Regions from separate parts of the Mesorhizobium sp. M1409 genome, predicted to be linked through region 2. Evidence: predicted binding sites of a transcription regulator. Region 2 holds the regulator's gene; the other holds the start of a gene.
What was found. Region 2 encodes LexA, which represses DNA repair genes until DNA is damaged. Its sites were predicted from a motif close to TGTTCNNNNTGTGTTCNG; they were not measured.

Region 1: NKG99_RS06055 (ATP-dependent helicase) is a predicted target of LexA. The motif match lies at 2,779-2,796, and genes of this name have one in related genera.

What each region holds. Positions count from the first base shown of each region.
Region 1 is NZ_JAMYKV010000005.1:48,667-53,421, forward strand. Features, by position in the region: gene NKG99_RS06050 (glucose/quinate/shikimate family membrane-bound PQQ-dependent dehydrogenase) at 213-2,528, opposite strand; gene NKG99_RS06055 (ATP-dependent helicase) at 2,836-4,755, shown strand, end outside.
Region 2 is NZ_JAMYKV010000035.1:28,949-33,703, reverse strand. Features, by position in the region: gene kynU (kynureninase) at 1-977, shown strand, start outside; gene lexA (transcriptional repressor LexA) at 1,423-2,175, shown strand; gene NKG99_RS23775 (ComEC/Rec2 family competence protein) at 2,172-4,637, opposite strand; gene gltX (glutamate--tRNA ligase) at 4,740-4,755, shown strand, end outside.

The DNA.
Region 1 (4,755 bases), on a different contig from region 2:
CGCTGCCCCTCATTGCCCTGCCGGGCATTTCTCCCCGTATAGCGACGGGGAGAAAGACGCTTTCATCGATGGTTTCGTCAATCGCCAGCGCTGCAGGAATTGCCCCTTCTCCCCGTCGCTATACGGGGAGAAGGTGGCGGCAGCCGGATGAGGGGCGGCGCGATGTTCCGAAAGATCGCCCGTGCAAAAGCTGACCTCTCAGAAACAATCCCCTACTTCGGCAGCGCGTAGGCCATCACATAATCCCCCGGCTTGGTGCCGACCGAACCGTGGCCGCCGGCGACGATGACCACGAACTGGCGACCGTCGGCGACCGTGTAAGTCATAGGCGTCGATTGCCCGCCGGCCGGCAGCCGCGCCTGCCACAGTTGCTTGCCCGATGTCAGGTCATAGGCGCGCAGATAGTCGTCGACCGCGGCCCCCAGGAAGGCGACGCCGCCGGCGGTGATCATCGGCCCGCCGATGCCGGGCACGCCGACCTTCAGCGGCAGCGGCAGCGGCGTCATGTCGTAGACGGTGCCGTTGCGGTGCTTGTAGGCGATGGTGCCGGTCCTGAGATCGGCGCCCGCGACATAGCCCCAGGGCGGCGCCTGGCAAGGAATGCCGAGCGGCGACAGGAATGGTCCCATCACCACCGCATAGGGCGCGCCCTCGTTGCGGTTCAGTCCCTGCTCGCTGCCGCGCCCCTCGTCCGGCGGCGGTACCTGATCGCGCGGAATGAGCTGCGACTTGAACGCCAGATAGGTCGGCATGCCGAACAGCACCTGCCGGACCGGATCGACGGCGACGCCACCCCAGTTGAAGGTGCCGAAATTGCCGGGATAGATCAGCGAGCCCTGGACGGAAGGCGGTGTGTAGCGGCCCTCATAGCGCAGGCCCTGGAATTCGATCCGGCAAGCCAACTGGTCGAACATGGTGAGACCCCACATGTCGGCGCCGGTGAGCGGCTTCGGCATGAAGGTAAGATCCGAGACCGGCTGCGTCGGCGATGTGTGGTCGCCCTCGATGGCGCCGCCGGGCGCCGGCACTTCGTTGACCGCGATGACCGGCTCGCCGGTTCGGCGGTCGAGCACATAGAGGTCGCCCTGCTTGGTCGGCCCGACCAGTGCCGGCACCACCGTGCCGTCGGCCTTGGTGATGTCGATCAGGCTCGGCTGCGCCGGCACGTCCATGTCCCAGAGATCGTGGTGCACGGTCTGCCGCACCCAGCGCAACTGCCCGGTGTTGAGATCGAGCGCGGTGATCGACGACGAGAACTTCTCGACATTGGCGCTGCGCCCGGCGCCGAGTTGATCCGGCGTCTGGTTGCCAAGCGGCACATAGAGCAGGCCGAGCTTCTCGTCGGCGCTCGGCGTCGACCACATGTTGGGCGAGTTGGCGGTGTAAGTCTGGCCGGCCGCCAGCGGCGTCGTCTGGTCCGGATTGCCGGAATCCCAGTTCCATAGCAGCTTGCCGGTGGCAGCGTCGTAGGCGCGGATGACGCCGGACGGCTCCTGGGTCGAATAATTGTCGTTGACCGCGCCGCCGACGATGATCTTGCCACCTGATATCAGCGGCGCCGAGGTCGAGTAATAATAGCCCGACTTCGGATAGGGCATGTTGGTCAGAAGGTTCAGCGTGCCGCCCTCGGCGAAGCTGGGGCAGACCTGGCCGTTGGCGGCGTCGAGCGCGATCAGCCGCGCGTCCGAGGTCGGCAGGTAGACGCGGGCAGCGCATGGCTGGCCGGCGGCGATGGCCGCATCGGCATAATAGGACACGCCGCGGCAAGTCTGGTGCTGGCGGTCCTTGTCGAGCTTGACCTTGGGATCGTAGCGCCATTTCTCCTTGCCGCTCGCGGCGTCGATGGCGATGGCGAAATTGTGCGGCGTGCAGATGTAGAGCGTGTCGCCGATCTTCAGCGGCGTCACCTGATAGGTGGTCTCGCCGATGTCGTCCGGACCCTTCACGTCACCAGTCTGGTAGGTCCACGCCGGTTGCAGCTTGGCGACATTGTCCGGTGTGATCTGGTCGAGCGGCGAATAGCGCTGGCCGAACTGCGTGCGGCCGTAATAGTGCCATTCGCCGGCCGGCACATTGTTACCGAGGTTGGCGTTGGGGATCACCTTGTCGGTGTCGAGTTCTCCAGCGATGTCCTTCGGATCTGCTGTCATCGAATAACCGGCGACGGCAAGCGATGCCAGCACGGCAAGGATGAGCGGCGCGCGCGCGTCAGGCCCGGCAAGACCACGCCTCGCCGACGGCGTCAGCAGCCATAGCGCCACCAGCACGATGATGCCGCCGCGGGGCCCAAGTTCCCACCAGTCGAAGCCGGTCTCCCAGACGGCCCAGGCCAGCGTGCCGAGCACGATCGCCGCGTAGAGCCACAGCGCGGTGGATCTGCGTCGGTAGAGCAGCCAGGCGGCGATCAGGAAGGCGAGGCCGGCGACGATATAGTACCAGCTGCCGCCCAGCGAAGCCAAGCGGATACCGCCGCCGCCGAGCGCCAGGCCTATGAGCAAGAGGACGAGGGAGGTGGTGGTGACAGCCAAGATGATACTCCTTCGACTGTTGCGCTTTGCGACGCCAAGGACAGCCCGACGCAATCGTTCCTGCCCAGGACACAACTTTCTCCTGACCGCCGCGCCTGTCAAGTTGGCCACACGCCATGGTGGCAATCCATCTTGCTTGTATCAGGGTTTCCAGCAGTCTCGGCGCCATGACGACCGACGAGGCGCGCTCGTTCGGTTTTCGTCACTCTCGGTTACTGCAAGGCCTGAACGGCGATATCAGGCACTTTGCCGGAACAAAACGTAGACACTTCTGGTCTTTCGCCCCCGAATCACTACATTCGGGGCGATGTCCGGCTTTTCCGAAGACATGCCCTTTTTCGATGAACCCAATGCGCGGCCCTCGGCCCCGTCGGGTATTGCCGCGCGCGCCATGGCTGCCCGTGGCGGCCACAACAATGCACCCGACTATCTGAAGGGGCTGAACCCCGAGCAGCGGCTGGCGGTGGAAACCACCGAAGGTCCGGTTCTTGTGCTGGCCGGCGCCGGCACCGGCAAGACCCGCGTGCTCACCACCCGCATCGCCCACATCCTCGCCACCGGCAAGGCCTTCCCGTCGCAGATCCTGGCCGTCACCTTCACCAACAAGGCCGCCCGCGAGATGAAGATCCGCATCGGCGTCCTGATCGGCGAAGGCAATGTCGAGGGCATGCCGTGGCTCGGCACCTTCCACTCGATCGGCGTCAAGCTGCTGCGCCGCCATGCCGAACTTGCCGGATTGAGATCCGACTTCACCATCCTCGACACCGACGACGTCGTGCGGCTGATCAAGCAGCTGATCCAGGCCGAGGGACTCGACGACAAGCGCTGGCCGGCCAAGCAGTTCGCCCAGATGATCGACGGCTGGAAGAACAAGGGGCAAGGTCCGGCCGACATCGCCGAGGGCGACGCGCGCGCGTTCGCCAACGGCAAGGGCCGTGAACTCTACAAGGCCTATCAGGAGCGGCTGAAGACCCTGAACGCCTGCGACTTCGGCGATCTTCTCTGCCACCCGATCCGCATCTTCCGCGCTAATCCGGATGTGCTGAAGGAATACCACAAGCGCTTCAAATACATCCTCGTCGACGAATATCAGGACACCAACACCGCCCAGTATATGTGGCTGCGGTTGCTGGCGCAGCGGCCTGATGCCGGGCGCGCGTCGACATCGACGGATGTGCGATCGGCCGAAGGCCGCAAGCCCGACCGGGCGTCGGCCGGCCAGGCCGCCCCCGCGGAGGCCAGCGAGCGAAGCTCGCGTACGGCCGTGAGCGACAACAAAGTAAACATCTGCTGCGTCGGCGACGACGATCAATCCATCTATGGCTGGCGCGGCGCCGAGGTCGACAACATCCTGCGCTTCGACAAGGATTTCCCCGGCGCCACCATCATCCGCCTGGAGCGCAACTACCGCTCGACCGCGCACATCCTTGGCGCCGCCTCCCACCTCATCGCCCACAATGAGGGCCGTTTCGGCAAGACGCTGTTCACCGACCGGAACGAGCCGGATGACGGCAAGGTGCATGTCCATGCCGCCTGGGATTCCGAGGAGGAAGCCCGCGCCGTCGGCGAGACCATCGAGACCTACCAGCGGCAAAAGCACAATCTCAACGACATGGCGATCCTGGTCCGCGCCTCCTTCCAGATGCGGGCCTTCGAGGACCGCTTCATCACGCTCGGCCTCAACTACCGCGTCATCGGCGGCCCGCGCTTCTATGAACGTCTGGAAATCCGCGACGCCATGGCCTTCTTCCGCGTCGTCGCGCAAGGCGCCGACGACCTTGCCTTCGAACGCATCGTCAATGTGCCCAAGCGCGGCCTTGGTGAAGCCACCATCCGCCAGATCCACGACACGGCGCGCGCGCTGCGCATCCCGATGCTGGAAGCCGCCGCCAAGCTCGCCGAAAGCGACGAACTGAAGCCGAAACCGCGCGCAGCCCTTCGCGAAGTGGCTGCCAATTTCGAGCGCTGGCAAAAGGCGCTGGACACAACGCCGCACACCGAACTCGCCGAGACCATTCTCGAAGAGAGCGGCTACACCGACATGTGGAAGAACGACCGCTCGGTCGAAGCGCCAGGCCGGCTGGAGAACCTTAAGGAGCTGATCCGCTCGATGGAGGAGTACGAATCGCTGCGCTCCTTCCTCGAGCACGTAGCACTCGTCATGGATGCCGAGCAGAATGCCGGGCTCGACGCCGTCAGCATCATGACGCTGCATTCGGCCAAGGGC
Region 2 (4,755 bases):
CCGGCCAGACCGTCGTCTGCGACACGACGTCGACCAACATCTACAAGGTGTTGCATGCGGCGATGGAGATGCGGCCCGGCCGGTTGGCCATCGTCGCCGAGGGTGACAGTTTTCCCACCGACCTGTACATCGCCGAAGGCGTGGCCTCGACCCGGGATGGCGCCTTGCTGCGCCTCGCGGGCGTCGACGCGCCAACCATCGAAGAGCTGATCGACGAAAGCGTCGCGGTGGTGCTGGTCAACCACGTCAATTACAAATCCGGTGAACTGCGCGACATGACGGCGCTGACGCGCAAGGCTCATGCGGCCGGAGCGCTGATCGTTTGGGATCTCTGCCACACCGCGGGCGCTCTGCCGGTCGAGCTCGATCATGCAAATGCTGATTTCGCTGTCGGCTGCACCTACAAGTACCTCAACGGCGGTCCGGGCGCGCCAGCCTTCATCTATGCCGCCCAGCGCCACCACGGCGAGATCAGCCAGCCACTCAGCGGCTGGTGGGGGCATGCACGGCCCTTTGCCTTCGAACGGGGTTATGTTGCCGGCACCGGTATCCGCCGCTTTCTGTGCGGCACGCAGCCGGTCCTGTCGATGCGGGCGCTCAAAGGCGCGCTTGCCATCTGGAACGACGTCGACATGGCGGCATTGCGAAAGAAGAGCGTCGCGCTGACCGAACTGTTCATCCAGCTCGTCGAAGCGAAGTGCGGCGCCTATGGTCTCACGCTGGAGAGCACTCGCGACGCGACCAGGCGCGGCAGCCAGGTGTCGTTCCTTCACGATCATGGCTATCAAATCATGCGGGCGCTGATCGAGCGCGGCGTGATCGGTGACTTCCGCGCGCCGTCAACCATCCGTTTCGGATTTACGCCGCTCTATGTCGGCTACAAGGACGTGTGGCTGGCGGTCGAGGTGCTGGAAGACATTCTGCGCACGAGTGCATGGAAGGACCAGCGTTTCGCCGTCAAGGAGGCCGTAACCTGACGCGGCCGTCCCGACGATCTGTCGTCGCGTCTTGCCCCCAGGTCGGATGACGGAGGACGAATTTTTCGGCTCGCGAATGCGTTCGCCGCTGGTAGCCAGCGCAGGCTGCAATAGATTAACCAAGGTTGGCATTTTGGCTTCGTTTCGTTCACGGCAAACGAACGCCCGGAAAGCTGGAAATGCGCCCGTCGCGGATCCATGGGCAGCTCATGCCAGGCTTGAGCCAAGGGTGGGCCACAGCCCATTAACCATAACAATTTCAATGCCGGCAAGCGCATTGTGACGGCATACAGCCGTCGACGAGGCCCGCTGGCGAGCGCCAATAATTTCGACCCCCTTAATAAATTCATTAAACTTTAAACAGTTGCGGAACACAACTGGAACAGATAGTGTTTGTTCTGGGTTTGTTTTTCCGATTCTGGTTTCAGGTACCCTGGGGGCCGCCATGCTGACGCGCAAGCAACACGAACTGCTGATGTTCATCCATGAACGCCTGAAGGAAAGCGGCATTCCGCCATCCTTCGACGAGATGAAGGAGGCGCTCGACCTTGCCTCCAAATCCGGGATTCATCGTTTGATCACGGCACTGGAAGAGCGCGGCTTCATTCGCCGGCTGCCCAACCGGGCACGCGCGCTGGAAGTGCTGCGGCTGCCGGACTCGATCGCACCCGGCCTCAACGCGGCAAAGAAGTTCTCTCCAAGCGTCATCCAGGGCAGTCTTGGTCAGGCCAGTCTCGGCCAGGGCGGCCTTGGCCGGCAGATCAGGCCAGCGTCTTCGCGGATGTCTTCAGCAGGCAATGACGACGACGTGGTCGCCGCCGTGTCGATCCCCGTGATGGGGCGCATCGCCGCCGGTGTGCCGATCGATGCCATCCAGCACCAGACGCATTCGATCTCGGTGCCGCCAGACATGATCATGGGCGGCGAGCACTATGCGCTGGAGGTCAAGGGCGACTCGATGATCGAGGCCGGCATCTTCGACGGCGACACCGTCATCATCCGCAATGCCGATACGGCGAGCCCTGGCGAGATCATCGTGGCGCTGGTGGATGAAGAGGAAGCGACGCTGAAGCGGTTCCGCCGCAAGGGCGCCTCGATTGCTCTCGAAGCCGCCAATCCGGCCTATGAAACCCGTATTTTCGGGCCAGACAGGGTCAAGGTGCAGGGCAAGCTCGTTGGCCTGATCCGCCGCTACTAAGGCAGCTGCGGTTCAACGACTGGCTTCTCGGGTCTCTTGAAGGGCGGCAGTCCCCTCGCCTCGCGTGAAAACTTGCGTTGCGCGTGCCAGGGCCGATATGGCCTGTCCACGGCGAAGCTGATTGTCGCCGGCGCGGTCGCCGATTGGCGATCGAAGAAGACGGCAGCACTGCCTTTGCGGGCCAGTTGCCGTTTGGTGATAACGAGAACCAGCGGGTTGTGACAGGCGTCATAGGCCGTCGCGTCATTGATGACGATCAGGTCGGCGAAACCACAGGCTTTCCAGGTGTCTTTTCGGTCCTCGACATAGGCAATGAACGCGCCGGACGGATGCCTGGCGACGCAAACGCCTGAAGTGCAATAGAACGGTGCTCCCGGCGGCATTTCAGCCGCATCAGCGACGTCGAATTGACCGTCGCCTTCGTCGAACACCTCCGGCACGATGATGCTTTCGGATGTCAGCGCACGCTTCCAGTTGTCGACGGTGAATTCGTTCGGCCTGGCCCGGCTGACCGCGAGTTCGCCGCCGCCGATCGGCAACGCAACCAGCCTTGCGTCCTCCGAGATCAGCACGTCGGGTGCGCGCGTGTCCGAGACCGTCAGCAGGCCGGCAAGCGCGAAAGGAAGAGCTGCCAGCCGCAGCCATGTCGTCGCCATCGTCGCGATGACAAGGGCAATCGCCACCAGAAGGACAGACTGCTGCGAAATCAAGCCGATTGCGTCGACTGGCGAACGCTCGGAAATCCATCCGGACATCGCGATCATCGCCGTCAGGCCTTTGCCCATTACATAAAGAAAGGGGCCGTCGGCGCCGAATGGCATCGCCAGTGCGCTGAGGACGGCGAAAGGCATGACGACCAGTGATACGATCGGCATGATCGCCAGATTGGCGAACAGGCTGAGCGGCGACACACGCTGAAAATGCCAGATGGCAAACAGCGCAGTGGCGCCGCCGGCGATGATGGAAGTCATGGAAAGGCCGCCTGCCGCCAGCAGGAATTTTCGCGTCAGGAAACCAGGCAGCGACCGCTTTGGCGGCGGTGGTCTCGTCTTTCCCGCACGATGCTCCGACCAGCCGGCATAGGCGCCGACCAGCGCCGCGGTTGCGGCGAAGGACATCTGAAAACTCGGGCCGACCACTTCATGCGGCGACACCACGATGACGGCGATCGCCGAAATTGCTAGATTGCGCATGGTGAGTGCCGCCCGATCGAACAGCACGGCAATCAGCATCACCGCCAGCATGATGAAGCTGCGCTCGGCGGCGACGACGATGCCTGAGATGATGAGATAGGCGGCGATCGAGAACAGTGCCGCGACGGCGGCGTATTTCTTGACCGGACGACGCGCGGAAAAGTCCGGAAACAAGGCGAAGGCGCCGCGCAGCAACCCCATGATGGTGCCGGCGACGAGCGCCATATGCAGTCCGGAAATGGAGATGATGTGGTAGATGCCGGTACGCCGCATAGCTTCGTTGATGTCATCGGGAATGCCGGCGCGCACGCCGACGATCAGCGCCGCCGCGATCTCGCCCTCGGCGCCACCGACGCTGCCCCTGATGTGGTCGGCAATCGCTTCACGGGCTTTTTCTATCCCCGAGGAAAGGCGGTCCGATAGCGGCATGTCGCCGTCATCGGTGACGATAAGTTTTGGATTGCCGAGAAAGAACCCGCTGCCGCCGATGCCGGCGAAATAGCTGTCGAAGGAGAAGTCGTAGCTGTCCGGCCGCACAGGCCCGGTCGGCGGCAACAGCTTGGCATATCCAGTGATCAGGGAGCCGGCGATCACGTCCGCCGGGATCTTTCGCGCCGAAAGTCGCACCCGCTCCGGCGCATAGCGCAGTTTCGGCCTTGCGGTCGATGTGACGTCGATGGTCAGCCGGATACGACCGCTCTCCATCCGGTCGAGCGAAACGACGCGGCCGGTCACTTGCGTCGAGATTTCCGAGCCCAGCATCTGCGTTCCCGCCCGCCATGTCTCGACCTTTGCGGTGAGCAGGCCGAACGCGCACAAAAGTGCCGCCATGAAGCACAGATGGGTTTTCGGCCAGGAACGCGAGACCAGCGCAAACAGCCCCGCCAAGATGACAACTGCGACAGGCTTTGCGAAGCCAGGTTCCGCCGCCAGCGAAAAATAGCCGATCGCCCCGCTCGCCAGGCAGACCGGCACCAGCAGGAAGGCCACGCCTCGGTCGAGTTCCAGGCCCGCCGCCATGGTCACGCCATGGCGCAGGCGCGGCAGCGAAATCCGGCCGATTTGCCGGCGCACGCGCACGATCCTGCTGGCTTCGGCAGCTGGAACCGGGGCGGGGGCATCCGTTTGCAACGGCGCCTTGCCGGGATCCGGCACGAGGGGCGATGGCGGCGGCAATGAAGCCGGCAGCGGCGCTGCAAACAGGGACCGTTCGCTGACGCCAATGACAGCGTCCTCGCCCTGATCCGAGCCCCAGCCTCGTCCAGCCATCGGGTCTGCCCCTTGCGCCCTCGACACCCTATGCTACATGAACGCCGGGCGCGCGAAAGTCCGCGCAGCCGCACCCCGCTTCAGATGGTTTCCGAGAGTTTCATGTCCGACAAGGTCG